DNA from 2 places in the Anoxybacillus sp. FSL W8-0382 genome. Region 1 is predicted to be linked to the other one. Evidence: a T-box and tRNA genes for the amino acid it is inferred to sense, from the RefSeq annotation. Region 1 holds a T-box; the other holds one or more tRNA genes.
What was found. A T-box is a leader RNA that pairs with one kind of tRNA and senses whether it is charged. The one in region 1 lies ahead of leuS (leucine--tRNA ligase), so its partner is inferred to be a tRNA-Leu.

Region 1 (11,668 bases):
ATTAGTAAGGACAAAATTCCTTCAGCTCATGGACTCTACGCATCACTTGCCATGAGTTTAACCACTGGGGTTTTAACACTTGTCAGTGGATACTTGTACTTGTATTCACCTGGATTCCCATTTCTCGGAATGGCATTGGTCGTGGCACCTAGTTTATTCCTATGCCCGATGCTTAAAGAGCTTACCCGTCAATCCAGCACATTTCAGGTATGAGTAAAATGTTTGTGGGAGAAAAAAAGAAAGGTTCCTGATTTGGTATAATCAGGAACCTGTCCGATATGTAAGCAAAATAGATGAAAAATGGGCTCTCCTCCTGTAAGGTAGTAAGTGCGAAAAAATAACCAAAGAAAGGATTGGAGCCCATGCAGGATTATATCACAGATGGAGTCACATGGAAAGACATTGAACAGTTATTGTTTCGGTATATGCAAAAAGAATATGGTCAACTGCTTCAACAGGTGTTGGAGGATATCGACCGCACATTGGCAGAAAAACGAGATAAAAAACGATACGCGCTCAAAGATAAACGAGGGATACGGATGTAGACGATGTTTGGAGAAGTGGAAGTCAAGCGGAACTATTACTTCGATCGGGAAAAACGGAGGTATGTCTGTCTGTTGGATGCTTTTCTTCAGTTTGAGGGGGCACATGGAGTCAGTCCGTTGTTAGAAGAAACAGCGATTCATCTGGCAGTGACAGGTTCATCGTATCGACAAGCTGCCCAGTCCTTAGAGAAACTGGTGGGATATGCGTGCATGAGCCACGAAACGATTCGTCAGTTGATTGTCGAGGCTGAAGTCGTTGGACACCGCAAGATGGAGAAAAAAGGTCGGGTGTTTTTCATTGAAGCGGACGGGTTGTACGTCAAACGGCAACGAAGCTGCATGAAAGGAAAAGAAGAGAAAATTGTGACGATTCACCAAGGATGGGAGAAAAACGGCAAACGAGTTTCTTTGGTGAACCGACGCTAACTATGTTCATCAAACGAATGAGCCAATCTGGGAAGCCATCGAGAGCTTCTTGGTGGAAGAATATGGGTATGATCCACTAGAAGATTGGGTCGTCATCAATGGAGATGGTGCCCCATGGATCACGGGTTGTCGTGAATATTTTGGAGATAGAGGGTACTTTCAGCTCGATCAGTTCCATGTAGCGAGAGAGATTCGGCAATTGTTCCGAGGTCATGCGAGATATCGGGCGATTCGAAAAACATTCGCGTCATGGGATGAAGAGGGGGTGTTACGAGAACTCACAAGTGCCATCGGTACGCTAGAACATGGGGAGAAGGAAAAGCAACTCGAGGCGCTTGTTCGTCGAATCGAGGAGATGCCAGGATGTTTGCGTGACTATCGCATATGGCTGAAGGAAAAAGGGATCGACACGACAAACATGAGAGCGATGGGGGATGCGGAAGGAACGATGCATGTGTTTGCGAAACGAAGTAAAAACGGTCGAAGCTGGAGGGATGCAGGAATTGAAGCGATGTTGCGAGCGATCGTCGCGATAAAAGATACGTTACTTATTCGGACACGCCATGGAGTGATGTGTTGCGTGGAAGAACGAGAAGAAACGAAACGAGAAGAGATCGTGAAAAAGGCACTGAAGCGCGTGCAAACGCAAATGGCAGAAGTGGTACGACATCATATCTCATACCTTTGCAATCTTCAGGGACACCGATTTACGAGGTATTGCAAGCATTGAAAGGTTTTTAAAAACACAGATATAGGCACATACCTACAGGATAAGAGTAGATAAAAGCGCTTACATGAAACAAGTCCATAAAACCATATATAACCAATAAAATCGGTCGAGAAAAAAATCCCCCACAAAGTCTTGACTCAAACCCATACTTAAATACACTTGCAACGAAGGTGTAAATTTAGTATGAGTAAAATGTTTGTGGGAGAAAAAAAGACAGGTTCCTGATTTGGTATAATAAGGAACCTGTCAGATATGTAAGCAAAATAGATGAAAAACGGGCTCTCCTCCTGGTAAGGTAGTAAGTGTGAAAAAAAAATACAACCAAAGAAAGGAGTGGAGCCCATGCAGGATTATATCACAAACGGCTTGACATTAAAAGAGATCGAACAGTCTTTATTTAGACATATGCAAAAACAATATGGTCATCTCCTTCAACAGGTGTTGGAGGAGATCGACCGCACATTGGCAGAACAGCGGGACAAGAAACGATATGCGCTCAAAGATAAGCGGACGATCCGACTCCAAACGCTATTTGGAGAGGTGGAAGTGAAGCGAAACTACTACTTTGACCGTGAAAAAAAGGTGTATACGTCTTTACTCGATGTCTTTCTCCAGTTCGATGGGGCGCATGGAGTGAGTCCGCTATTAGAGGAGACAGCGATTCATCTCGCCGTGACGGGTTCTTCGTATCGACAGGCTGCGCAGTCGCTTGAAAAGCTGGTGGGGTATGCATGTATGAGTCACGAAACGATTCGCCAGTCCATCATCGAGGCAGAGGTGGAAGGGCACCGTGCGATGGAGAAAAAAGGGCGCGTGTTTTTTATCGAAGCAGACGGGTTGTACGTGAAACGTCAACGAAGCCGCATCAAAGGAAAAGAAGAAAAGATCATCACGATTCACCAAGGATGGGAGAAAAACGGGAAACGCGTATCCTTAGTGAATCGACGGTATATGGTTCATCAAACGAATGAACCGATTTGGGAAGCTGTAGAGAATTTTCTGATGAAGGAATACAGCTATGATCCGTTTGAGGATTGGGTGGTCATCAATGGAGATGGAGCCCCATGGATTACAGCGTGTCGAGAATATTTCGGGGACAGGGGGTACTTTCAGCTTGATCGGTTCCATGTGGCAAGAGAGATTCGTCAATTGTTCCGAGGTCATGCGAGATATCGGGTGATTCGAAAGAAGTTAGCATCATGGGATGAAGAAGGTGTGTTACGAGAACTCACAAGTGCCATCGGTACGTTAGAACATGAGGAGAAGGAAAAGCAACTCGAGGCGCTTGTTCGTCGAATCGAGGAGATACCAGGATGTTTACGTGACTATCGCGTATGGTTGAAGGAAAAAGGGATTGACACGACAAACATGAGGGCGATGGGGAGTGCGGAAGGAACGATGCATGTGTTTGCGAAACGAAGTAAAAACGGTCGAAGTTGGAGGGATGCAGGGATTGAAGCGATGTTGCGAGCGATCGTCGCGATAAAAGATACGTTACTCATTCGGACACGCGATGGAGTGATGTATGGCGTGGAAGAACGAGAAGAAACGAAACGAGAAACGATCGTGAAAAAGGCACTGAAGCGCGTGCAAACGCAAATGACAGAAGTGGTACGAGATAACATCCCATACCTTCGCCAATCTTCAGGGACACCGATTTACGAGGCATTGCAAGCATTGAAAGGTTTTTAAAACGAGAGAAAACGCACATACCTACAGGATGAGAGTAAGTAAAAGCGCTTACATATAACGATTTTATAAAACCATATATAACCAAAAAAATCGGTCGAGAAAAAAATCTCCCACAAAGTCTTGACTCAAACGTAAATTTAAATACACTTGCAACGAAGGTGTAAATTTTTTAAAATGATATGTATAATGAAATAATGGAAAATGACGGTGAAAAGGAGTAGTAGTAAACAAATGGTCGGCAGAGAGTTGACGGGTGGTGCGAGTCAACCGAAGTTTGTTTACGAACTCGCCTTGGAGTCGCGTATGCGAATGAAGTAGCATGCGCCGTGAATCTGCGTTAATGATGAAAGTGAGTGCACGATTCGTGCGCTAACAAGGGTGGTACCGCGGGAGAATCCTCTCGTCCCTTTTTGGGATGGGGGGTTTTTTGTTTTTCATTTTTGTTAAAAATGGATTAAAAGGAGGTTTGTCACGTGAGTTTTAATCATCGAGAAATCGAAAAAAAATGGCAAAAGTATTGGAAAGAAAATAAAACGTTTAAAACGACAGAAGACGATGGAAAGCGAAAGTTTTATGCGCTTGACATGTTTCCATATCCATCAGGGGCGGGATTGCACGTTGGTCATCCAGAAGGATATACAGCAACGGACATTTTAGCGCGCATGAAACGCATGCAGGGATATAACGTGTTGCATCCAATGGGATGGGATGCGTTCGGATTACCAGCCGAGCAATATGCGCTTGATACAGGAAATGACCCAGCTGAATTTACAGAAAAAAATATTAACAACTTCCGCCGTCAAATTAAATCGCTCGGTTTTTCATATGACTGGGATCGCGAAGTGAACACGACCGATCCGAACTATTACAAATGGACACAATGGATTTTCTTAAAGCTATATGAAAAAGGATTAGCGTATATGGATGAAGTGCCGGTCAACTGGTGTCCTGCACTAGGGACGGTACTTGCGAATGAAGAAGTCATTGATGGTAAAAGCGAGCGCGGTGGTCATCCAGTCATTCGTAAGCCGATGAAACAATGGATGCTTCGCATTACGGCATATGCGGACCGTTTACTTGAAGATTTAGAAGAATTAGACTGGCCGGAAAGCATTAAAGAAATGCAACGCAACTGGATCGGCCGTTCAGAAGGAGCAAATATTCATTTTCAAGTCGATGGACACGATGAAACGTTTACGGTGTTTACAACGCGTCCAGATACGCTATTTGGTGCAACTTATGCCGTGCTTGCCCCTGAACATCCGCTCGTTGAAAAAATTACAACACCTGAGCAAAAAGAAGCGGTTGAAGCATATTTAAAACAAATTCAAAGCAAAAGCGATCTTGAGCGCACGGATTTAGCGAAAGAAAAAACAGGTGTATTTACGGGAGCATATGCGATCAACCCAGCCAATGGGGAAAAATTGCCGATTTGGATCGCAGATTACGTGTTAATGAGCTACGGTACAGGCGCAATTATGGCAGTGCCAGCCCATGATGAACGCGATTATGAATTTGCGAAAAAATTCAATTTGCCGATCAAACAAGTCGTTGCCGGTGGCGACATTTCGAAAGAAGCGTACACAGGTGACGGGGAACACGTGAACTCTGATTTCTTAAACGGGTTAAATAAAGAAGAAGCGACGAAAAAAATGATTGAATGGCTAGAAGCAAACGGAAAAGGAGAGAAAAAAGTATCGTATCGCCTCCGCGATTGGTTGTTTAGCCGCCAACGTTATTGGGGCGAACCGATTCCGATCATCCATTGGGAAGACGGTACGATGACGCCAGTGCCAGAAGAAGAATTACCGCTTGTGTTGCCAAAGACAGATGAAATTAAACCGTCGGGCACAGGGGAGTCCCCACTAGCAAACATTGAAGAATGGGTGAACGTTGTTGACCCAAAAACAGGCAAAAAAGGTCGTCGCGAAACGAATACGATGCCACAGTGGGCAGGAAGTTGCTGGTATTATTTGCGCTATATTGATCCGCATAACGATAAGCAATTGGCTGACCCTAAAAAATTAGAAAAATGGTTGCCTGTCGACATTTATATTGGTGGGGCAGAACATGCCGTATTGCACTTGTTATACGCGCGTTTTTGGCATAAGTTTTTATACGATATTGGTGTTGTGCCAACAAAAGAACCGTTCCAAAAGCTATTCAACCAAGGGATGATTCTTGGGGAAAATAATGAAAAAATGAGCAAATCAAAAGGAAATGTCGTCAACCCAGACGATATTGTTGAAAGCCATGGCGCCGATACATTACGTTTATACGAAATGTTTATGGGTCCTTTAGAAGCATCGATTGCATGGTCGACAAAAGGACTTGACGGTGCACGCCGTTTCCTCGATCGCGTATGGCGTTTATTCGTTGAAGAGAACGGTCAACTAAATCCAAAAATCGTTGACAATCCGGAAACAGATACGCTTGAACGCGTATATCATCAAACAGTGAAAAAAGTAACCGAAGATTACGAAGCGCTTCGTTTTAATACCGCCATTTCACAATTAATGGTATTCATTAATGAAGCATATAAAGCGCCTGTATTGCCGAAAGCATACATGGAAGGATTCGTAAAACTGTTATCGCCAGTTTGTCCGCACATTGCTGAAGAGTTGTGGGAAAAACTAGGTCATAGCAACACGATTGCTTACGAAGCTTGGCCAGCATATGATGAAGCAAAATTAGTTGAAGATGAAGTCGAAATTGTCATTCAAGTGAATGGAAAAGTACGTACAAAACTACATGTGCCAGCTGATGCAACGAAAGAACAACTTGAACAATTGGCGATGGAAGACGAAAAAATTAAAGAACAAATTGAAGGAAAAACGGTGCGTAAAGTGATCGCTGTACCAGGAAAATTAGTGAACATTGTTGCAAATTAATGTACAAAGCCTCTCGCACATGTGGCGGGGGGCTTTTGCTAAAGAAAGGAAGAGATTGATGAAAGAAATGACAGCCGCTCAATTAAAACAAATGATCGAAGCTGGGGAGCGAATTCAGGTTATTGACGTGCGTGAAGATGAAGAAGTCGCTTTCGGAATGATTCCATCAGCGATTCATATAAAGATGGGGGACATTCCTGAACGAATGAGTGAACTAGACAAACAGAAAACATATGTGATTATTTGTCGTTCTGGCGTGCGTAGTGAACACGTTTGCCGTTATTTAGAGGCGCATGGTTATGATGTATGTAACATTGTCGATGGCATGCTCGGATGGGACGGAGAAGTTGTGTAAAGATAAAACAATAAGATCGCTTCGTGGCGATCTTATTGTTTTGCATATATGGCAGCGTGCATTCCAGCGAGTCGTCCGGTGACGAGTGCGGCAGTAATATTGTAGCCGCCCGTATAACCGTGAATGTCTAAAATTTCTCCGCAAAAATAAAGACCTTTCATTAACTTCGATGCCATTTCCTTCGGATGCACTTCTTTCACTGACACGCCACCCCCTGTGACGAACGCTTTTTCAAGCGGCAACGTGCCATGAACGGAAAAAGAAAACGTCTTGCATGTCGCGACGAATGAGCGAACTTTGTCGTACCCTAACGTACTCGCGGTCGTTTGCGGGTCGATCGCTACTTGTTCAAATAAAAATAATATATATCGCTCAGGAAGAGGGAGAAGTGCCTTTACAATATTTTTTATCGTTTTTTTCGGTTCTTCTTTTATGGCACGTACAATGCGTTGAAATAACGCTTCTTCTTTATCATCTGGCAAGGCATCGATCGTCATCATAACGGACGGTTGCTTTTTTAATTGTTTGACGACAAACTGGCTACAACGTAGTGCTGCTGGTCCTGAAACCCCAAAATGTGTAAAAATCATATCCATACGATGTGTCACGATTCGTTTCCCTTTTGCGTTTAATACGCTTAATGCCACATCGCGTAGTGATAATCCTTGTAACGTTCGCTTTTGAATAAATGGTTCGTGTGAAACAATCGGCACTTCGGTTGGAAACAGTTCTGTAATCGTATGTCCAGCTTTTTCTGCCCATGCGTAGCCGTCCCCTGTCGAACCGGTATGTGGCACAGATTTCCCTCCGGCGGCAACGACAACCGCTTTTGCTCGAATCATTTCCCCTGTTCGCAGCGTCACTCCATATACGGATCCATCTTTATATTCAATGTCTTTGACAGGAGTATGAACGCGAATGTCGACGCGCAATCGTTTTAATTCTCGAAGCAAAGCTTGTACGACAGATTGCGCACTATCGCTCACCGGAAACATACGACCGTGATCCTCTTCTTTTAACGGAACGCCAAGCCGTTCAAAAAAGCGAATAATATCTTCATTATTAAACATTGAAAATGCGCCATATAAAAAACGGCCGTTTCCCGGAATGTGTTGAATAAGTTCATCGACTGGTCGTCTATTTGTCACATTGCAACGCCCGCCGCCAGAAATAGCTAATTTTCGTCCGAGCTTATCTCCCTTATCAAGGAGGAGCACACGCTTACTTCGTTCCCCAGCGGCGATGGCTGCCATGAGTCCTGACGGTCCTCCACCGATGACTATAACATCATATGTCATCACTTTCACGTCCTTTCTGTTACGATTATAAATGATTTTATGAAAAAGAAAAAAGTGTGCTAAAATAAGTGAAGCAATGAATCCGTTAAGGAAGGGATGTTATGTCATCATCAAAGTTATTGCGTGGCACGTTTATTTTAACGGGAGGCGTGTTTTTGTCACGCATATTAGGGCTTATATACGTCTTCCCATTTTACCAACTTGTTGGCAAACAAGGAGGAGCACTTTATTCTTACGGTTACGTTCCATACACACTATTTATTAGCATCGCAACGATGGGAGTGCCGCTTGCAGTATCCAAGTTTGTCTCGAAATACAATGCACTTGGGGAATATGCGATTGGACGAAAGTTGTTTCGTTCAGGGATCATGTTAATGGCGGTCACCGGTTTTCTCGCTTGGCTTATTTTATACATGAGTGCACCACTATTAGCACCGTTTGTTGTCAATGATGACGGACACGGCAACTCGATTGCCGATGTTACTTCTGTTATTCGTGCGGTTAGTTTCGCTTTATTGCTTGTGCCGATGATGAGTTTAATTCGCGGCTTTTTTCAAGGGCATGAATCAATGGGGCCGACAGCGCTTTCGCAAGTTATCGAACAGCTTGTCCGCATCATCTTTTTGCTTGCAGGTAGCTATATCGTTTTACGTATTTTTGATGGTTCGCTTGTGACTGCCATTCAAGTTGCAACGTTTTCTGCCTTTATTGGCGCTGTCGGTGGACTAGCTGTTTTATTCATGTATTGGTTTAAGCGAAAATCATTTTTAGATGAACTATTAAAGCAAGATCGTGGCACGATCCATATGTCGTTAAAAGATATGTATAAAGAACTGATTGCCTACGCAGCACCATTTGCTTTTGTTGGTTTGGCGATGCCGTTATATCAGCTTATTGATCAATTTACATTTAACAAAGCGATGGCAAGCATCGGGCTCGGTGCGATTTCTGAGGACGCATACGGTATTTTTAACGTATGGGCGCAAAAACTCGTCATTATTCCGGTCACGTTAGCAACGTCGTTTAGCTTAACGCTTATTCCCACGATTACGAAAGCTTATGTGAAAGGGGAAAGCAAGCGGTTACGAAAATATTTAAACGACACGTTTCAAGTCGTTATGTTTATTACGTTGCCTGCAGTTATTGGCATGGCTCTTTTATCTGAATACGTATATGCTGCGTTTTATAGTTATGATCCACTCGGAACAGAAGTGTTGCGCGCATATGCGCCAACGGCTATTTTCTTTGCTTTATTTTCTGTGACGGCAGCCATTTTACAAGGTATTAACAAACAAAAATTTACTGTAATTAGTTTAACGATTGGGCTTTTGTTTAAATTGTTGTTTAACTATATACTGATCGTTTCATTTGAAACGGTAGGGGCTATTTTGGCAACGACGATTGGATATGCTTTATCGGTCGGGTTAAACTTATGGGTTATTCATCGTTATACAAATTATCGGTATCATTTTGTTGCCAAGCGTGTATTGTTTATGGGAATTTTGACGACAATGATGTGCGCAGTCGTTTGGCCGATTGTGAAGCTCCTCGATCGTTTCCTTCATTACAACGGCAGCATGATCCAATCGGTGATTATTGTTGCATGTGGTGGGGGAATCGGAGCAGCTGTTTATTTTTATTTAAGTAAACGCTCGAACTTGTTATATGCGTTATTTGGAAACAGGTTTTCATTTTTGCGAAAAAAAGAAAAGAAGGCCGTATCGTAGCCTTCTTCTTTCTATTAGAAATCACTGCTAAACGGGAATCCAAGCTGACGCTCAACGCGTTGAAGGCGTCGATTTAAATTGTTAATTTGTTGTTGTTGTCGCTCGGTAATGCGTTCAAGACGGTCGACGCGACGCTCAAGAGAGTCGCTTGGAAATCCAGGTGTTCCTGGGAATGTTGGTGTTCCTGGGAATGTTGGTGTTCCTGGGAATGTTGGTGTTCCAGGGAATCCCGGCATAAACGGAGTACCTCCGTAATAAGGCATACCAGGCATTTGCTGTTGTTGTTGGCGTTCATCCATTCGGAAAACTCCTTTCGCTTTAGTTGTTACGTAGGAAGTATATGTGACAATTGACATTCGTGTATGGACGGATGCCTAAAAACGAAAAACATTTGGAGGGATTTTAGTGCTGCGAATCGATAAACTGTTGGCAAATATGGGATACGGAACGAGAAAGGAAGTGAAAAAGCTATTAAAAGCAGGCGTCGTTAAAGTCGATGGGATGACGATAAAAGATGCGAAAACGCACGTCGATCCAAAAGCACAAGTTGTTACTGTGTGGGGAGAAGAAGTGGAGTATAAACCGTTCATTTATTTAATGATGAACAAGCCAAAAGGGGTCATTTCAGCAACAGAAGATGCGGTCGAAGAGACAGTTGTTGATTTGCTAGAAGAGGAAGATCGCATATTTGATCCATTTCCTGTCGGACGGCTTGACAAAGATACGGAAGGGTTATTGCTGTTAACGAATGATGGACAACTTGCCCATCAGCTACTGTCGCCGAAAAAACATGTGCCGAAGATATATGAAGCAATTATTGATGGGGAAGTGACTGAAGATGATGTTGTCGCATTTCAACGTGGTGTTGTGCTCGATGATGGATACGAAACAAAGCCGGCAGAGCTTGTGGTCATCCGCTCGGGTTTGCGTTCAGACGTACGAATTACAATTACAGAAGGAAAGTTTCATCAAATTAAACGAATGTTTCAAGCGGTCGGTAAACGTGTTGTTTATTTAAAGCGGATTCAAATGGGACCGATATCGCTTGATGAAACGTTAGAACCGGGAGAGTATCGTGAATTGACAGATGAAGAAATTGCTTTATTAAAAGGAGAAGGCAAAAAATAGGAACCTGAACGAATCAGGTTCCGTCTATATCCATGCTGTTAAGATGACATCTTCACCCTTTTTTTAGTTGTTGTCCATTTACCTTTGCTAGGGCTGTGAATTAAATCGTTGTATGCTAACACGTTTAAATCCCGCTGAATTGTTCGTGGTGTAATACCGAATTCTTCCACGAGCTCTTGCGTTGTCACTGTTCCTCTTTCGCTAATGAACATGTAGACGGACTTAATACGGGTTAGCATGCGATCGGTAGATGGTTTCAAATGATCACTCCCTATCGTTACATCATTCGCATGGTACAACAAAGATGAAAAACTAGATGTCTTACCATCTATTTTACACGAAAACATAAGAAAAATGCTATAACTTTGCTGAATTTTACACAATATTAATACAATTAATACCATATTTTTCTTAAGGAAAGGTGAAAGCGACGATGAATATGAACTGGATGGAAGAAGTAAAAAAGCGAGAGTCAGCGCTTTTGAAAGATTTGCAAACATTTTTGCGCATTCCAAGCGTACGAAATGAACAAACAGCAACAGAAGAAGCCCCGCTAGGAAAAGAGGTGTATGAAGCGCTTTGTTACATGCTAAAGCGTGGTGAAGAAGAAGGGTTTGTCACAAAAAACGTTGACGGACTAGCTGGTCATTTGGAAATGGGCAATGGTGAAGAGATTGTAGGCATATTATGTCATGTAGATGTTGTTCCCGCTGGAGATGGTTGGACGTTTGATCCGTTTGGGGCAACGATTGTAGATGGGAAAATTTACGCACGTGGTGCATTAGATGATAAAGGGCCGACGATTGCTGCATTTTATGCGATGAAAATTGTAAAAGAGCTAGGATTACCGCTATCTAAGCGCGTACGCATGATTAT
Region 2 (11,668 bases), 1.8 Mb from region 1:
TCGCGGGCGTAGGAAATTTGAGAGGAGCTGTCCTTAGTACGAGAGGACCGGGATGGACGCACCGCTGGTGTACCAGTTGTTCCGCCAGGAGCACAGCTGGGTAGCTATGTGCGGAAGGGATAAGCGCTGAAAGCATCTAAGCGTGAAGCCCCCCTCAAGATGAGATTTCCCATCGCGTCAAGCGAGTAAGATCCCTTGAAGATGACAAGGTAGATAGGTCCGAGGTGGAAGCGTGGCGACACGTGCAGCTGACGGATACTAATCGATCGAGGATTTAACTAAGCACACAAGAAAAGCTGAGAACGGTCCTTGGCGAAGCCAAGGAAACGTCCGACGGAGCCGAGAGCTTTTGACGAAGACGTGCTTGCACGTCGAACGGAAAAAGCGAAGGCGTAGGAGGATGTTAGTTCGAAGCTAGACAGTAAGAAAAGCGAAGGCGACTGTTCTGTTATCTAGTTTTGAAGGAATAAAAAAATGCTTGACAACAAAAAATATTCCGTTATAATAACATTTGTCTAAAGCATTATTGCTCGGTGACGATGGCGGAGAGGTCACACCCGTTCCCATCCCGAACACGGAAGTTAAGCTCTCCAGCGCCGATGGTAGTTGGCGGGACACCGCCTGCGAGAGTAGGACGTTGCCGGGCAAGATGCAATGGAGGATTAGCTCAGCTGGGAGAGCACTTGCCTTACAAGCAAGGGGTCGGCGGTTCGATCCCGTCATCCTCCACCATGTATGAACATTGATTTACTTTTATCATCGCGGGGTGGAGCAGCCAGGTAGCTCGTCGGGCTCATAACCCGAAGGTCGCAGGTTCAAATCCTGCCCCCGCAACCAAAATGGTCCCGTAGTGTAGTGGTTAACATGCCTGCCTGTCACGCAGGAGATCGCGGGTTCGAGTCCCGTCGGGATCGCCACTATATAAGTGAATTACTTAGACGGCTCGGTAGCTCAGTCGGTAGAGCAAAGGACTGAAAATCCTTGTGTCGGCGGTTCGATTCCGTCCCGAGCCACCATTTTAAATGATGCCGGCTTAGCTCAATTGGTAGAGCAACTGACTTGTAATCAGTAGGTTGCGGGTTCAAGTCCTGCAGCCGGCACCATCTGCGGAGGGGTAGCGAAGTGGCTAAACGCGGCGGACTGTAAATCCGCTCCCCTTGGGTTCGGCGGTTCGAATCCGTCCCCCTCCACCATTTTGACTTTAGGGGCATAGTTTAATGGTAGAACAGAGGTCTCCAAAACCTCCGGTGTGGGTTCGATTCCTACTGCCCCTGCCAAAAAACGTGGCGGCTATGGCGAAGTGGTTAACGCACCAGATTGTGGCTCTGGCATTCGTGGGTTCGATTCCCACTAGTCGCCCCATATATGCTTGAAAATTTTGGGGTATAGCCAAGCGGTAAGGCAACGGACTTTGACTCCGTGATGCGTTGGTTCGAATCCAGCTACCCCAGCCATATATGCGGAAGTAGTTCAGTGGTAGAACACCACCTTGCCAAGGTGGGGGTCGCGGGTTCGAGTCCCGTCTTCCGCTCTTCGTTTCATGGCGGCATAGCCAAGTGGTAAGGCAGAGGTCTGCAAAACCTTTACCACCGGTTCGAATCCGGTTGCCGCCTCCATTTTTTTATGCGCCGGGGTGGCGGAATTGGCAGACGCACAGGACTTAAAATCCTGCGGTAGGTGACTACCGTGCCGGTTCGAGTCCGGCCCTCGGCACTGTAAAGGCTTGACAAAGCAAGTTTGTGTGATAAAATTTAATTGTTCCATGCCGATGTGGCGGAACTGGCAGACGCGCACGACTCAAAATCGTGTTCCCTTGCGGGAGTGTGGGTTCGACTCCCACCATCGGCACTGTTAAATAGGGAAAAGGTTTTAGGGACAAGGGGTTTCACAAAGGTGAAATCCCTTGTTTTTTATTTACCGAATACATTTGACGCATTTTTATTTTGGAAAGTAGGTGAATAAAATGATCATTGCGAACAACTATAAAGAAATTAAAGATCATTTTGATTTCACGGATAGTATCATAACGGATATGAAATGGAATAATCCATTAGACCTATCTATCACGATAGACTATTATTGGGATACACAGGAGAATAGGGAGGAAAATAGGACATTAGCGTTGCATTTTAAGGATTGCCTAGATGTGGAGTACAAAATAAAAAAAGAGATACTAGAAATGTCAAGGCGTGATATCCATTTTGATAGCTTGTTCACTATTATTCTCTTCGAAAATGTAGAAGCAAATTCAAGCGAATTTTACCATTTTCATATCTATACCTTTGATTATAAAGAGCCGTTGTTAAAAATTATTTGTAAGCAAGTTCAGTTGGAAGAAGTATAGCGCCACTCGTCATGGATTTTAACAAAGAGATGGGAAAGATTAACAACTAAAAGGCGGTTCGCTCCGCCTTGTTTTATTGTTGTTTTTGCGGTATTATCTCGTTAAGAAAAGCGAACGCGTCAAGTTGTTACTAACTCATATTTCGCACCTTGGTAGGGCGGAACAAAAGGATTTTTCATTCAGTTTTTTAGAAACCCGTGGTGCTATATAAAATCGAGTAAGCATAAAAATAGCCCTTGCTTGTGGATCTCCTATAGAATGGAAGTGCCAACCAACATTCGAAAGGAGAATTCCCATGCAAGAGCCCTTTCATTTTACTACAGATCAAGCAAAGATTCAAAAACAATATGCAGTCATTTTCTTTTTTGTTTCTGCCCAGCTGTCACAAATTCAATTCTATCTTCAACGTCGCAATCGTCATTTGGTGAAACAAGAAGATACGGTGATCATTGCTATTCATCTTTTAGGAAAGCTGCTTGGCTTCTCTTCCGAACGTGCATGGCATCGCTTTGTGACTGGGAACTTGTTTACAACGTTCTCGATACAATCGCCGTTGTCGAGCGCTGCGCTTTGCGATCAAATGGATCCGCCATGAGCTAGCCAAACGTGGACAACACCACGCCTATGCGGTCGTAGATAGTATACCACTCGAGTTGTGCCATGCCGCAAGAATGTACCGAGTCAAACGATTTCAAGGAATCGCGGACATCGGTCTCTGTGCATCGAAAAAGCAGTGGTACTATGGATTTAAGCTCCATCTTCAGGTGACCAACCAAGGACTGCCCATGGGATACGTGGTAACGGAGGCGTCCTGTCACGATCGAACTGCAGCTGAAACCGTCATGACCCAAATTCCTCATCCTTTTAATTTGGGTGATAAAGGATTTATCAGTAGCGAATTGCAAAAAAAAGTTGTATGAAGCGTACCAAATCGCTTTTTGGACTCCATCTCGCAAAAATCATCGTTTTTGATTATATGAATTTGATTGTGTATGAAACCAAAAGGTGTTATGTCAAATCTCTTCTTCATTTGTAACCACGATGCCTATTATTGTCCAGGCATATATGCGCGCATTGATTTTATAGGGAAAAATGAGTTATAAAGAGATGAGTGATGCATTTTTGAAAAAGTTGTGAACAACGTATTGACTTGTCCGAGGGGAGTCGATATAATGTAAAACGTAATTACGAAACAGGGATTCCTGTTTTTATTTTTGCATCTGATTCGACAAATTTCTACTTTTTCTGCATGCGGGTGTAGTTTAGTGGTAAAACCTCAGCCACGAGCGACACATCGTCGAATAAGCGACGAGTTGCCTCGACGCACCGATCATCGTTGAGTAAGCGGGAAGAGGAAGAGGCATAGTTGAGCGTGCAGGGCAATTGTGGATATAGTGAATACAATGATGCGGGTGTAGTTTAGTGGTAAAACCTCAGCCTTCCAAGCTGATGTCGTGGGTTCGATTCCCATCACCCGCTCCATACATACGGGGACAACGCAGTGTTTCGTTTCGAAGATGAACGGGGCATTGCGTTTTTTTATTTCGCTTCGCCCCGTATTTGTTATATGATGAGTTGTGTATGAGCTGTACCCCCATGGATTTGAATAAACATCTCTTTCATCGCTTGCAATATTTGTTCACATTGCGTTTCTGTAAATGAGGGCAGAAAATATACGATTTGAATTGCATTTGTTGTTTGCTCTGTAACCATTGTTCGTTTCGAATCAACGATTGGACTGCCGAACGGGCCTTGAGCGTCTTTTGTGACGAGTTTTCGATCAAAATTTGTCGTCCGATCATTGATGCCGATATATTCATCTGCTTGTGTACCGATCGTGACGGCTATATCTCCTGTTAGATGATCTCGATCATAAATGCCGATCGGTAGTTTATAATATAAGGAAAAAAAGTTATTCACATCGGCCGCCGAGTGAATGGATGGAATAAAACTTTGCTTCTGTACGCGACGAAGCAAACTTTCCGATGAAGGACGATATCGGCTCGGATCTGTGCCAATTTGTTTAAATACAGACCGCCATTCTTTTACTTCTGGCCATTCAGCCAACGGAGTTTGTTCCATATCAAAATATAGCAACTCTTGAAATTGGCGAAGTTTCCCTTTCAGCATGTTGGGGGATGGACCGACGACGATTTGATCGTATGTAAGGACGCCGATTTTAAAATGAGGTACGCGCTGTTTTATTGTGTCACAAATGGTTAACATATCGTTCACTCCTTTTTCTTTACATTGTAACATAAACAACAAAGAAAGGAGGGATTCGGGGATGGACGTTGAAGCATTAAAGGAAGAAATCATTCAATATAGCCGAACGATCGGCATTGATAAAATCGGTTTTGCTCATGCGGATCCGTTTAGCGAATTAAAAGAACGACTGCGTCACCAGCAACAACTCGGATATGAATCAGGATTTGAGGAGCCTGATATTGAAAAGCGGACAACCCCATCTTTATTGCTTCCAGAAGCACGTTCTATTATTGCAATTGCCCTCGCGTATCCGTCGAAGCTAAAAAACGCACCGCGAAGCACGAAAACAGAACGAAGAGGCATTTTTTGTCGCGCATCCTGGGGACAAGATTATCATGTTGTTTTACGCGATCGCTTACAAAAATTAGAACAATTTATTTTAGAACGTGTACCAGATGCAAAAGTAAAATCAATGGTAGATACAGGAGAATTATCGGATCGGGCAGTAGCCGAGCGTGCAGGTATCGGATGGAGTGGGAAAAACTGCTCAATTATTACGCCAGAGTTTGGATCGTACGTATATTTAGGAGAAATGATTACAAATATCCCGTTTCCTCCGGATGCGCCAATTGAAGATCAATGCGGGACATGCACGCGCTGCATTGATGCTTGTCCGACAGGCGCACTTGTGCAAGGGGGACAGTTGAATGCGAAGCGATGTATTGCTTTTTTAACGCAAACGAAAACGTTTATTCCTGATGAGTTTCGCGATAAAATTGGTAATCGATTGTACGGATGTGATACGTGTCAACTTGTTTGTCCGAAAAATAAAGGAAAAGACTTTCATTTCCATCCAGAGATGGAGCCGGATCCAGAAGTGGTGAAACCGCTATTAAAACCAATTCTTCATATGACGAATCGCCAATTTAAAGAGACGTTTGGGCATTTATCGGGGGCATGGCGTGGGAAAAAACCGATTCAACGGAATGCCATTATCGCATTAGCTCATTATAAAGATGAAAGTGCCATCGACGATTTATTGATATTGCTTCAAAAAGATTCACGTCCAGTCATTCGTGGAACCGCGGCGTGGGCGCTTGGGAAAATCGGAAACAGGAAAGTTGTGCCGATGCTCCAGCAAGCAAAAGAAAAAGAACAAGATGAGGACGTTATTCGAGAAATTGATAACGCGTTAGCGATGCTTGAAAATGTGTAGTTGTTTTTCTTTCATCTCTGACATAACGTATTAAAAAACGAAAAAGTGGTGAGCGAGATGAGAAAACAGCTACACGCCCTTCTCGATCAGCGTATTCGTTCCTTTTTTGCGGCTAATGTGACGGATGAGGAAATGGAACGAAAAAAGCAACTGCTGGCGAAGCGACAGGCGAAGCTTGTGAAATGCGAAGGAAAAGGAGTCGTAATAGAAAAGAAACATATTGCCTCTCACACGTTCGTCCGCTACATCGTTCATTTCCGTTTTTTTATTTGGCAAGACGGGTGGATGTATGTTGAAGAGGAACAAGAGATGCGTGAAGCAATATTTGAACGACGTGAGCTTGTGAGTGATCGCCCGCTTTTGCCTAACATGGAGACGGAACAAGTTGAAAAAAAACAAGAACGTCATGAAGATGAACGAGTTCGTTATACGTATGATCGATTAGCCGCAGTACGATATGCTGAAGTATGGTGGAATGATTATAACCCCGCGTTTCATCAATTCCATGTTGATTGCACAAATTTCGTTTCTCAATGTTTGCATGCGGGCGGTATTCCGATGATCGGATATCCAAATAAAACGAAAGGATGGTGGATGCGAGAAAACGATTGGAGCTATACGTGGACGGTTGCACATGCATTTCGTTGGTATTTAAGTGGAACGAAAACAGGTATTCAAGCAGTTGAAAAAAAATCGCCGGAACAGTTGTCTCTTGGTGACGTCATTTGTTATGATTTTCAAGGGGACGGACGATTCGATCACACGACGATCGTTGTCGCGAAAGATAAACAAGGGATGCCTCTCGTCAATGCCCATACGTCCAATAGTAGAATGCGTTATTGGTCATACGAGGATTCAACCGCTTATACGCCGAATATTCAATATAAGTTTTTTCATATTATTGATCGAATATAGGAGTGAAGAATGTGGCTTTACATGTCGTTTTATATCAACCAGAAATTCCAGCAAACACAGGAAATATCGCGCGTACGTGCGCGGCGACAGGAACGTCATTACATTTAATTCGACCGCTCGGATTTTCAACTGATGACAAAATGTTAAAGCGTGCCGGATTAGATTATTGGGAGTATGTTAACGTTCATTATTACGATTCATTACAAGAGCTTTTCGAAAAATATAAGGAAGGTCAATTTTTCTTTATTACGAAGTTTGGAGAAAAATATTACACCTCTTTTGACTATAGCGATCAAACGAAAGACTACTTTTTCGTTTTTGGTCGCGAAACAAGCGGATTGCCGAAAGATTTAATTGAAAATAACATGGAACGTTGTTTGCGTATTCCGATGAATGAATACGTCCGTTCGCTCAATTTATCGAACACAGCTGCTATCCTCGTGTATGAAGCGTTAAGACAACAAAACTTTCCAAACGTATTTTAAGCGACTTTCGAATGAAAGTCGCTTAATTTTTTACTTCTGGCTTATCATTATATCCTGCGGTGAAGATCGCCACCAAAAAGGCAGCGATTACGCCAAGAATGAGAAGCGTCTTCATATACAATCTCCTCCCTTGATGAAGTGACAACAAATGTCCACGTTTTCATTATAGCTTAATTGCATGTCGGGATGAAAGTCATTCTTTCACGAATGATCCCGGACATCCTTGCATACATATGGTATTAATCACAATGCTAGATCACAACGGTGGAGGAGGTCCGTGTATGGACATTTTAAAAAAAATACAAAAATATAGAGAAGAAGAACAGAAGTTAAAGTGGGAAGGGACATTTGCGGAATATTTAGAAATCGTAAAAGAAAAGCCATGGGTAGCTCAGTCTGCTCATTCTCGCGTTTACAATATGATCAAAGATGCGGGCGTAGAAGAAGTGGATGGGAAGAAAAAATACAACTTTTTTAGCGGCCAGTTGTTTGGACTTGAGGAAGCGCTAGAGCGTCTTGTAGAAGAATATTTTCATCCAGCTGCGAAACGATTAGATGTTCGAAAACGTATTTTGTTGTTAATGGGGCCAGTAAGCGGCGGAAAATCGACGCTTGTGACGATGTTAAAGAGAGGGCTTGAGGCGTACTCATATACCGATCGTGGTGCTGTATATGCCATTAAAGGATGTCCGATGCACGAAGATCCGCTTCATTTAATCCCGCACCATTTACGCGACGAGTTTTATAAAGAGTACGGTATTCGTATCGAAGGAAATTTGTCGCCATTAAATATGATGCGGCTTGAAAAAGAATACGGTGGGCGCATTGAAGATGTGATGGTTGAACGCATCTTTTTCTCAGAAGATAAACGTGTCGGAATCGGGACGTTCAGCCCATCCGATCCGAAGTCCCAAGATATTGCTGATTTAACAGGAAGCATTGATTTTTCTACGATTGCTCAATATGGGTCCGAATCGGATCCGCGCGCATATCGCTTTGATGGGGAGTTAAACAAAGCAAATCGCGGCATTATGGAATTTCAAGAGATGCTGAAATGTGATGAAAAATTTTTATGGCATTTACTTTCTTTGACGCAAGAAGGAAATTTTAAAGCGGGACGTTTTGCACTTATTAGTGCTGATGAGCTCATTGTTGCTCATACGAATGAAACAGAGTATCGTTCGTTTATTGCTAATAAGAAAAATGAGGCGCTTCATTCGCGAATTATCGTCATGCCGATTCCATATAACTTAAAAGTGTCAGAAGAAGAGCGTATTTATGAAAAAATGATTCGCGAAAGTGACGTAGAAGATGTGCATATTGCACCGCATACGCTGCGGGTAGCAGCGATGTTTACCATTTTAACGCGATTGAAAGAGCCGAAGCGCGGTGATATCGACCTTGTGAAAAAAATGCGCTTGTATGACGGTGAGTTAGTTGAAGGATTTAATGAAGTGGATGTCGAAGAGCTGAAAAAAGAATATCCAGATGAAGGAATGAGTGGTATTGATCCACGTTATGTTATTAATCGTATTTCGTCTTGTATCATTCGAAAAGAAGTGCCGTCCATTAATGCATTAGATGTATTGCGAGCATTAAAAGAAGGGCTAGAGCATCATCCGTCTATTTCAAAAGAAGATCGGGAACGTTATTTAAATTTCATTTCGATTGCAAGAAAAGAATACGATGAAATTGCAAAACGTGAAGTACAAAAAGCGTTCGTCTATTCGTATGAAGAATCAGCAAAAACGTTAATGGATAACTATTTAGATAATGTAGAAGCGTATTGTAACAGAGCGAAAATTCGGGACCCGCTCACAGGAGAAGAAATGAATCCAGATGAAAAGCTGATGCGTTCGATTGAAGAGCAAATTGGCATTTCGGAGAATGCGAAAAAAGCATTTCGTGAAGAAATTTTAATTCGTATCTCAGCATATGCCCGCAAAGGTCAACGATTCGATTACAATTCGCACGAACGGTTGCGTGAAGCGATCCAGAAAAAGTTGTTTGCAGACTTAAAAGATATTGTCAAAATTACGACGTCTACAAAAACACCTGATGAACAACAACTCAAGAAAATTAATGAAGTTGTTGCGCGGTTAATTGATGAGTATGGTTATAACTCCACTTCAGCAAATGAATTGCTTCGTTACGTCGGAAGCTTGTTAAACCGATAAAGCATGCCGCACTTGGCATGCTTTGTTTTATCATCGTACTGTAGTTGAGCAATTTTCGTTACAATAATTACCATTTAAAAAGAGACAAACAGGGTACCCCTTATGCCACGTGGAGCTGTTTTTTCACGGTATCAATGGGAATATTTTGTTTCGCTGCACGGTAAATGAACTCCACGAGGCTATGTCCTTTTCTCTTGCGCAGGAGATCGAGCCCATCCGAAAAATCACTGTTCGACTCGAACATGCTGTACATATACGCAAGTTGCACCAAGATCCAATACCGTTTCACCGCCCGACGCCCGCGAACGCGGTATCCATCGAGTTTCAGCTGGTCTTTCGCTTGACGGAAAAAACATTCGATCGACCAACGTGCAGCATAGTAGCGCAAGATCTCTTCATCGCTTAGCTCGCGATCGGTGCTCAAGACGCAATGAAGATGTTTCGGCGTCATCGGCTGATCGGCTTTCCATGCGAGCAGCACCACGGCATCCTTGAGACCGTTCAGAGCACCTTCGTAGCGATACACCCGATAACGCTCTTTTCCCACCGTGACGAGGCGGGTATCCCGTGGCTCCATAGATTTGGCAAATTCCTTTGCTTGAATGGCCGTCCCTTTTGGATAGAGAATCCGATTCGTCTTCAGCATCGCGATGACGTGGAACCCTTTTTTCAAGCAGGCTCCCACGAGGGTTTTCGATGGATACCAAGAGTCCATGAGCACATAAACGGGGCGACTCACATCCAACGAAGAAAGCATCTCGATCGCGAGTTCCCCTTTGCTTTTCCCCGCCGTCTTGTCGTAGAGGCGAAAGGCAAAAGGAAACGCTTGGGTCATCGTATGAACCATGAGCCAAACGAGAGAATGTCCCCAGATCGACTTTTTCTCTGCGTGAGAATAGTGCCAATCACACCCTTGAATGGCGTGTGTTGCCCGTGACGAGGGCTTCGTTTTTTGGCAAATCGTATCATCGATCGAAACAAAAATGGGTTGATTCTCTCGTTTCGAGCTGCGTTCGACACGATGAAGCACCCACTGTTGGAGTTTGCGAAGCAGCGTCTCTTCCTCCCATGGGCTTTTCGTGAAAAAATGGCTCAGTGTCGTGCGATGGTTCGGATGAAAACTCCCATGATGTAGATCGGTCAGCGTTCCCGAAAAGCCCTTTGTAATCATCGCATCCACGATATGAACGAGATGCTTCATGACAGGTTTCGAGAAATAAAGGGCCAACCCCAACATCGTCAAAAACTTGTGGATTCCTTGGTGATGTGCTAATCTATTCATGAGACATGAACCTCCTTGTGAATGGTTTGTTGGCACATCTATTCTAACCAAGGAATCGGGTTCATGTCTTCTTTTTTGTTTGGTTGTAAATTTATGTTAGTAAATTTGCTCATCTACAGCATCGTATAAAACAGGCTTGTCCTTCAGAAAGGGATTTGAACAATTTTCGCAATCATTTGTCAATTTTTTTCGGTCGTCGCATAGGATAAAGTAACTAGCCATTCATTTATGATTTTTTATTAGCCAACATAGTGTATGCGAGGAAAAAGAATTTGTGCATGATTATTTCATATGTAGGAGGGGAAAAAATGAGTAGAAACTTCATTGTGTCAAAGGAAGATTGGTCCCTCCATCGAAAAGGCCACGATGATCAAAAACGGCACGAAGAAAAAGTGAAAGAGGCAATTAAAAATAATCTCGGTGACTTAATTACAGAAGAAAGCATCATTATGTCCAACGGTCGCGATGTCATTAAGATTCCGATTCGTTCGTTAGATGAATATAAAATTCGTTACAACTATGACAAAAATAAGCACGTCGGCCAAGGCGATGGGGACAGTCAAGTTGGTGATGTTATTGCGCGCGACGGTTCTGGTGACGGTCAAAAAGGACCCGGAAAAGGGCAAGGGGCAGGTGATTTGGCAGGGCAAGATTATTATGAAGCAGAAGTATCTCTAATGGAACTTGAAGAAGCGTTATTCAGTCAATTAGAACTTCCAGACTTAAGGAAAAAACAACACGCTGATCATGTTGTGCAACATATTGAGTTTAACGATATTCGCCGAACGGGATTGATGGGGAACATCGACAAGAAAAAAACAATGATGGCTGCGTTTAAACGAAATGCATTAAGTGGCAATCCGAGTTTTTATCCAATTTATCCCGAAGATTTAAAATTTAAAACGTGGAATGAAGTCATTAAGCCGGATTCGAAAGCGGTTGTCATCGCAATGATGGACACGAGCGGATCAATGGGCGTATGGGAAAAGTATATGGCTAGAAGCTTCTTCTTTTGGATGACGCGATTTTTACGGACGAAAT

Region 2: it encodes a tRNA-Leu, which carries the amino acid that the T-box ahead of leuS (leucine--tRNA ligase) is inferred to sense. The anticodon was not compared.

The regions. Positions count from the first base shown of each region.
Region 1 covers NZ_JBBOPX010000001.1:513,091-524,758, forward strand. The annotation lists gene NSS60_RS02795 (3-phenylpropionate MFS transporter) at 1-213, shown strand, start outside; partial or broken gene NSS60_RS02800 (ISLre2 family transposase) at 363-1,712, shown strand; gene NSS60_RS02805 (ISLre2 family transposase) at 2,044-3,393, shown strand; T-box leader at 3,592-3,804, shown strand; gene leuS (leucine--tRNA ligase) at 3,867-6,284, shown strand; gene NSS60_RS02815 (rhodanese-like domain-containing protein) at 6,343-6,639, shown strand; gene NSS60_RS02820 (NAD(P)/FAD-dependent oxidoreductase) at 6,672-7,937, opposite strand; gene NSS60_RS02825 (putative polysaccharide biosynthesis protein) at 8,039-9,664, shown strand; gene NSS60_RS02830 (hypothetical protein) at 9,679-9,963, opposite strand; gene NSS60_RS02835 (pseudouridine synthase) at 10,070-10,792, shown strand; gene NSS60_RS02840 (DeoR family transcriptional regulator) at 10,831-11,052, opposite strand; gene pepV (dipeptidase PepV) at 11,226-11,668, shown strand, end outside.
Region 2 covers NZ_JBBOPX010000001.1:2,343,112-2,354,779, reverse strand. The annotation lists rRNA gene NSS60_RS12485 (23S ribosomal RNA) at 1-282, shown strand, start outside; rRNA gene rrf (5S ribosomal RNA) at 530-646, shown strand; tRNA gene NSS60_RS12475 (tRNA-Val) at 657-732, shown strand; tRNA gene NSS60_RS12470 (tRNA-Met) at 761-837, shown strand; tRNA gene NSS60_RS12465 (tRNA-Asp) at 842-917, shown strand; tRNA gene NSS60_RS12460 (tRNA-Phe) at 941-1,016, shown strand; tRNA gene NSS60_RS12455 (tRNA-Thr) at 1,028-1,103, shown strand; tRNA gene NSS60_RS12450 (tRNA-Tyr) at 1,109-1,193, shown strand; tRNA gene NSS60_RS12445 (tRNA-Trp) at 1,204-1,277, shown strand; tRNA gene NSS60_RS12440 (tRNA-His) at 1,287-1,362, shown strand; tRNA gene NSS60_RS12435 (tRNA-Gln) at 1,380-1,454, shown strand; tRNA gene NSS60_RS12430 (tRNA-Gly) at 1,460-1,531, shown strand; tRNA gene NSS60_RS12425 (tRNA-Cys) at 1,543-1,616, shown strand; tRNA gene NSS60_RS12420 (tRNA-Leu) at 1,628-1,713, shown strand; tRNA gene NSS60_RS12415 (tRNA-Leu) at 1,765-1,848, shown strand; gene NSS60_RS12410 (hypothetical protein) at 1,964-2,344, shown strand; partial or broken gene NSS60_RS12405 (IS982 family transposase) at 2,640-3,310, shown strand; tRNA gene NSS60_RS12400 (tRNA-Gly) at 3,753-3,826, shown strand; gene NSS60_RS12395 (B3/B4 domain-containing protein) at 3,908-4,570, opposite strand; gene queG (tRNA epoxyqueuosine(34) reductase QueG) at 4,632-5,768, shown strand; gene NSS60_RS12385 (amidase domain-containing protein) at 5,826-6,683, shown strand; gene trmL (tRNA (uridine(34)/cytosine(34)/5-carboxymethylaminomethyluridine(34)-2'-O)-methyltransferase TrmL) at 6,695-7,168, shown strand; gene NSS60_RS12375 (PrkA family serine protein kinase) at 7,450-9,345, shown strand; gene NSS60_RS12370 (IS701 family transposase) at 9,446-10,627, opposite strand; gene yhbH (sporulation protein YhbH) at 10,936-11,668, shown strand, end outside.